Regions from separate parts of the Variovorax sp. 10L426 genome, predicted to be linked through region 1. Evidence: riboswitches for the same ligand, from Rfam matches in the RefSeq annotation. Region 1 holds a riboswitch; the other holds the start of a gene.

The links. A riboswitch is a leader RNA that binds a small molecule or an ion and turns the genes downstream of it on or off. The one in region 1 is predicted to bind glycine.
Region 2: linked by a shared signal. The riboswitch ahead of gcvT (glycine cleavage system aminomethyltransferase GcvT) and the one ahead of AC1DHL_RS21420 (FAD-dependent oxidoreductase) in region 1 are both predicted to bind glycine.

Annotation. Positions count from the first base shown of each region.
Region 1 is NZ_JBFTJF010000015.1:62,138-65,538, forward strand. It holds gene AC1DHL_RS21410 (hypothetical protein) at 1-499, opposite strand, end outside; gene AC1DHL_RS21415 (helix-turn-helix domain-containing protein) at 623-1,357, shown strand; glycine riboswitch at 1,495-1,601, shown strand; gene AC1DHL_RS21420 (FAD-dependent oxidoreductase) at 1,681-2,928, shown strand; glycine riboswitch at 2,955-3,055, shown strand; glycine riboswitch at 3,060-3,165, shown strand; gene AC1DHL_RS21425 (D-amino acid dehydrogenase) at 3,254-3,401, shown strand, end outside.
Region 2 is NZ_JBFTJF010000004.1:155,270-158,670, forward strand. It holds gene gcvH (glycine cleavage system protein GcvH) at 1-246, opposite strand, end outside; gene gcvT (glycine cleavage system aminomethyltransferase GcvT) at 308-1,504, opposite strand; glycine riboswitch at 1,519-1,629, opposite strand; glycine riboswitch at 1,645-1,744, opposite strand; gene AC1DHL_RS07350 (ABC transporter permease/substrate-binding protein) at 1,831-3,324, opposite strand.

The sequences.
Region 1 (3,401 bases):
CGACCATCGTGAACCATGCGGCCGGCCATCCGGCGCGTGCGCTGACTCGCTCGCAGACCGCCAGGCCGACCAGGCCCGAAAAAGCCACCGCCATGCCTGCGCGTTCGGCTGCCAGGCGCATGCCATCGGACTGCAGGTGATAGAAGGCGGACCCGGCAGCGGTCAGGATCAGGCCGGCAAAGAACACCCAGGCGCAATCGAGCGCATTCACGGGAAGGTGAGCGCCCGCTTGGGGCAGCGGTGCGGCGTCGAGCGCGTCTTCGTGCGCGCGATCGAGCCAATGCAGCCAGCGCAGGCCCCAGATGCCGATCGCGACGAAGGGCAGGTTGCTCAACACATCCATCGCATTTGGCAGGCCGTGCCAGGCATGGCGATCGGCGAACGGCGCCCCGGCGAGGCCAGAGGCCGGAAGGACCGGCCCGGCGATTGCGGCCAAAAGGAGCAGCGCGAACAGCGAAACGAGGCAACGTTCACGGTTGGAGAAGGACGACAGCGGCATGACGGACTCCGATGAATAGCTCGATGGGCGCAATCTAGGTTGCCGACCCCCTCCCTGGCATCGAGAATCGATACGGAGCACTTTTTCACCACCCCCGGTATCAGCCGGCAATACCACCACCTCATGAGCACCACTGTCGATCTGGTCGTCGCCCTCAAGAACGAACTCAAGAACGCCCACATGACTTACGCGGATCTCGCCAAGTCGCTGGACATGGCCGAATCCAGCGTGAAGCGGATGCTCGCCAAGGGCGACATGCCGCTGACGCGGGTCGACGCGATCTGCCGGGCGCTCAAGATCGATTTCGCGGAACTCGCCCGCCGCGTGGCGGACGCCCAGCCCTTGCTCAAGGAACTGACGCTCGAGCAAGAAAAAGCTGTCGTCAGGGACAAGAAGTTGTTGCTGCTCGCCATCTGCGTGCTGAGCCAATGGACGCTGGAGCAGATCGTCGGCGCCTACCGCATCACCGAGGCCGAATGCATCGGTTACCTGGCGCAACTCGACCGCATCGGCATCATCGAGTTGCGTCCGCTGAACCGCTACCGCCTGAAGCTCGCCAAGACCTTCCGATGGCGCCCGCACGGCCCGGTGATGGATTTCTTTCGCGAGAACGTCGTGCTCGACTACTACCGCGGCGGCTTCGACGGCCCGGCCGAAGGCCTCCTGTTGGTGCATGGATCGATCAGCAAATCGCTGGCGCCTGCCTTCCTGGACCGCCTGCAGCGCGTTGCACAGGACTTCGCCCAGCAGCACCAGACCGACCAGAAGCTGTCGCCCAAGGAGCGGGAGGGCTACACCCTGCTCCTGGGCATGCGCAACTGGGAGTTCGAATTGTTCACGCGTCTGCGCAGGGCCTGAAACACACAGAAACCGGTTTCCTCTATAAAATTCGCCCCGCAGAAAAGCGGACGCATTCGTCGTCCCACCGTTGGCGCAAACTCCCATGAACGCTCAGGTGAACCGCAACAGCGGTTCGGTGACTGCCTCACATTGATCAATCGCCGACTGGAGAGACGCCACGCGACGTGGTGCACCGACGGAGCAAGTCCGCTGCATGGCGCAGCGGATGAAACTCTCAGGTAAAGGAGACAGGGGGAGCGGCAGTCTGAACCCCGGGTCTCGGCGCTTTGCACAGTAAGCACCAACACCCGCCGTTCATGCCATCCCAAAAGGATTCGGACATGCGCGTGGTTGTGCTCGGCGCCGGTTTGCTCGGTGTAACGACGGCCTATTACCTTCAGCAACTCGGTCACGAGGTGATCGTGGTGGACCGCCACGCGACCCCCGCCGCCAAGGCCCGGGGCCGGGCCGAACCCAGCGAATCTGCGATTGCGCTGCAACGCTCCGAAGCGGATTCGGCCTATGCGCGACGAACAGAAGGCGGCTGGTCCCGCCTGCGCGCAAAGGTGCGTCATCGCATCGCCAAGCTGCTCGACCGAGCCATTGGCGAACCGGCGAAACGCGACCCGCTTGAGCACATGGTGCGTCTCGCCGCCTACAGCCGCGAGAGCGCACGTGCGCTGCGTGACGAGGCCGGCATGTCGCAACGGCCGCGCTCGAACGGGCTCATGAACTTCTTCACCGACGCCCAAGCCTTCCATGGGCGCATGGCCCGCGCACCCCACTGGTCCGAACTCGGCTGCGAGGAACGTCTGCTCTCCGCCGAAGAGGCCACGGGCCTGGAGCCTGCATTGCATGCCGTCGGCAGCAAGCTCGCCGGAGCGACTTTCTCGCTCGAGGACCCGGCACGCGATCCCGCCCAGTTCGCGGCAAGCATCGTCTTTCTTTGCCGCGCGGCCGGTGTGCGCTTCATGATGAAGCACACCGTGGTCTCGCTGAAGACGCGTGACGGCCGCATCAGTCATGTCGACCTGCTGGATGCACAAGGACAACCCACCACCGTGCGCGCGCAGTCCTATGTTCTCGCCCTGGGCGCATCGAGCGTTCCGCATGCGGAAGACCTTGGCATCGACATGCCGCTGAATTTCGTTCGCGAGTACATCGCCACGATGCCGGTCAGGGACGCCGCGCACGCACCGCACATCGTGCTGCACGACCGACAGGGCAAGCTTCGAATCGCACGCGTCGAGAACGCCAACGGTGTCTATCTCCGGGTTTCTTCCACCGTGCGCGTGAGCCATGACGAGCAGAGCGAGCCAGACTCGGACCGCTTCGAAGCGATCCTCAGGCGCATCGAGGCGCTGTTTCCCGGCATGACTGACACCGCGCAGGCTTCGTTCGAAACCGCCATGCACGCGGTGAGCCGCAATCGGCTGCCAATGGTCGGCAAGACGCGAGTCCCCAACCTGTTCCTCAATACCGCCCCGGGCACGGCGACATGGACGCACGCCTGCGGCGCGAGCAAATCGATCGCCCGTATCGTCAGCGGCTTGCGGCCCGAACTCGACTTCGCCTTCAGAGGGCTGTAGCCAGCCGGGCGCGGCGCCCCTACAATCGCCGCACTGCAGGAGAGCGGGCCGCTTGGCGGCCCCACCGAAGGCGCAAACTCCCATAAACGCTCAGGTCGGCTCGCACAAACGAGCCTGTACTGCACCAACTGTCAGAGCCGTCTGGAGAGCCATCACACCACGTGATGCACCGAAGGAGCAAACCTGTTGCGGGCGCAACGGGTGAATCTCTCAGGTACCGAGGACAGGGGGAGCGGCAACTTGGACGCACGGTCCGGTTGCTTTTCTTTTTCACAGCATCCGTTTCCGTTCGAGCCAAGAGCTGCAACCTTCGAGGGTTCTTGAAATGCGCGTGATCGTTCTTGGCGCCGGCTTGCTCGGCGTGACTTCGGCTTACTTCCTCCAGCAACTCGGCCATGAAGTGACCGTGATCGACCGGCAGGCCACACCTGCTGCCGAAACCAGCTTCGCCAACGGCGGCCAGATATCAGTGA
Region 2 (3,401 bases), on a different contig from region 1:
GCGCAGCGCTTCGTTGACTTCAGTGATTTCGCCGGAGACCGGCATGAAGACGTCGGCGGCGGCCTTGACCGACTCGACCACACCCGCGACCTCGCCCTGGGCGAAAGTCTTGCCCACTTCAGGCAGATCGACGAAGACCACGTCACCCAGTGCGTCCTGCGCGTGGACGGTGATGCCGACGGTGACGAGCGTCGCGTCCGCTTCCTGGCGAACCCACTCGTGATCCTTGGTGTACTTGGTGGTCATGAACAAAAGCTCCTTGAGATAAGAAATCGGAACGAAATCGGCAGGACTTGAAGATCGGGTCTCAGCCGCGGAAATAGCGCGCCGGGACGAAAGGCATGGTGCTGACTTCCATCAACACCGGCTTGCCGCGCACCATCGCCTGGATGCGCGTGCCGGGCTCGGAATAGGCCAGCGCAACGTAGGCCATGGCGACGGGCCGGTCGACCGTGGGACCGAGCAGTCCACTGGTCACCTGGCCGATGGCGAGGCCTTCGAAGGATTCGAGCAGCGTGCCGTCGCGCACCGGAACACGCTCCAGCGCGACGAGGCCCACGCGTTTGCGCTTGAGGGTGTCGTGGTCGAGATGGCCCGCCGTGCCGTCCGCGGCAGTGAGTTGCGCCAGCACCTTGGCCGCGCCCGGGAAGCCGCCTTCGCGCGCACCACCGGACCGTCGCACTTTCTGCATGGCCCAGACGAGCGAGGCTTCGACTGGCGTGGTCGTCTCGTCGATGTCGTTGCCGTAGAGGCAAAGCCCGGCTTCGAGCCGCAACGAATTGCGCGCTCCCAGGCCGATGGGCTTGACCTCGGGTTGCGCGAGCAGCAGCCGCGCAAGGCGTTCGGCGTCCGCGGCGCCGACGGAGATCTCGAAGCCGTCTTCGCCGGTGTACCCGCTGCGGGTCACGAAAGCCGGAATGCCGCCGATCTGCACGGCGCCACCGGTCATGAAGACAAAGCGCTCGACGCCGGGCGACAGACGCGCCAGCGTCGCGCCAGCCTGCGGTCCCTGGAGCGCGAGCAACGCGTGGTCGGGCATCGGCAGGACCTGGCAACGGTGCCCGATCTTCGCGGTGATGTGCGCGATGTCGGCCTGCTTGCAGGCGCCGTTGACGATCACGAACAGCGAGTCGTTGCCCTCGTTGAAGAACATCAGGTCGTCGAGGATGCCGCCGTCGTCATTGAGCAGCAGTCCGTAGCGCTGCTTGCCGGGCGCCAGGCCGATCACATCCACCGGCATCAGCGTCTCGAAGGCGGCCGCGGCATCGGGGCCCGACAGGCGCAACTGGCCCATGTGGGAAATATCGAAGAGTCCCGCAGCCTCGCGCGTGTGCTTGTGTTCGGCCATGAGGCCCGCCGGGTATTGCACGGGCATCGAGTAGCCGGCGAAAGGCACCATGCGCGCGCCAAGCTCCACGTGCAGTGCGTGAAGCGGGGTCTTCAGAAGATCGTCAGTCGATGCGGAGGCCAAGGCACTCTCCAAAAGGGGGCAGTCCAGATCCATGGCCGAAGCCATGGGCCACCCCTGCTGTCCGCTTTACCTGAGAGATTCACCCCACGATCGGGGCTTGCTCCTTCGGTGGACGAGTCCGTCGTCGCGACGGGTCGTCTCTCTCCAGCAAGGAAACGCCCTGAATGCGGGCGCTTCGCCAGTCCTTTTGCCTGAGCGTTCGGGCCCGTGCTTCGATGGGACCTGCGCCTTCGGCGGCCCCGACGCGGCGGGGCTCTCTCCTGACTGCGCGAGTGTAAGGGATCGAAGGCGTGCCCAACGGCGAATTCAGTGAAGTTGCTGCACCGGAAGAAGCCTGTCGATGCGTTCAGTTTCAAGTTTCAGTATTTGCGACGCATCAGGTATTCGATGCACTCGAAGAATGCCTCGCTGAGCAGGGCCAGCACCGCCGCGGGTATGGCCCCGGCGACCAGCAGTTCGCGATCGTTGAGTGCCAGGCCGGTCACGATGCGTTCGCCGAAACCGCCCGCGCCGATGAAGGCCGCGATCGTCGCGGTGCCGATGGCGATGGTCGTCGCCGTCCGCACGCCGGCAAGGATCGTGGGGAGCGCGAGCGGCAGCAGCACCACCCGCAGGGTCTGGCCGCCGGTCATTCCCAGCGCGGTCCCTGCCTGCCGCAACCCGACCGGGACTTCGGCCAGGCCGGTGACTGTGTTCCGCATGATCGGCAAGAGCGAATAGAGCGTGAGCGCGATCAGCGCCGGCACCAGGCCGATCGCGCCGACGGCCGAGATCAGGATCGCCAGCAGTGCGAGCGAGGGAATGGTCTGCAGCAGGCCCGTGAGCCCCAGGACGAGCGCACGCGCGTTCAGGTGCGGAAAAACGAGGACTCCCACCGGCACCGCGATCAGGATGGCGACCCCGACCGAGACCGCCACCAGGAGCAGATGTTGACGCGCGAGGCGGACAAGGTCGGGGCCGAACAGCTTGGCGAGGAAACCCCGTGCCGCGGCTTCCTTGGGGAGGGCGGAGCCGGTTGTCTTGGCGGCGGGTGCCTGGGCGACGATCTTGCTCTGCGCCAGGAAGTCACGCGCGATCGCGTCGAACGCCACGCCCTGCAATTCGGCACGCGCATTCATTGCGATCATGGCGTGCTCGTCGACGCGGCCTTCGAGTTTCTGCAGTGCCGCCCACGCCTTGGGCAATCTTGTCGGCACGTCGAGCCGGTAGAGCACCACCGCGTCGTAGCGAGGGAAATATTGGCGGTCGTCCTCGAGCACACGGAGGCCGAGATGATCGATCTTGGCGTCGGTGGTGTAGATGTCGGTGACGTCGATCTGCTTCGCCGCGATGGCGTCGTAGGCGAGCCCATGATCCAGCCCCGTCGGCGTCTGTGTGAAACCGTATCGCGCAGCCAACCCTTGCCAGCCGTCGGCGCGGCCGATGAACTCGTTCGACAGTCCGAGCTTCAGTTCAGGATGGCTGGCGAGGTCGCTCAGGCTTCGCACGCCGAGGCGGTCCGCATCGGCCGCGCGCATGGCGAGCGCATAGCCGTCGTTGAACCCGAAGGGAATCGCGGCGCCCAGGCCCAGCGGCCGGAGCGCCGCGTTCATGTCCTCGAGCGTCATCGACTGAGGACTCTTGAGGATCTCCAGGGCGATGGTGCCGGTGTATTCGGCATAGAGATCGATGCTGCCGGAACTCAAGGCCTCGTAGACGATGGCCGTGTTGCCGAGTCCCTGCCGGACCACCGGGGGGGCGGCGGTATGCGGCGCCGCGGTCTGCGCGAGAACCTCTGCCAGGATGTACGACTCGGTGAATCGCTTGGAGCCGATGCGAAGTTCGTCGGCCCCGCCTTGCGCGTGCGACGGCATGGGGTTGCCCAGAAGGCCCAGCAGGCCCAGGCAAGCCAGGGAGGTGAGCCAGATTCGGCGCAGTGGACGCATCGACC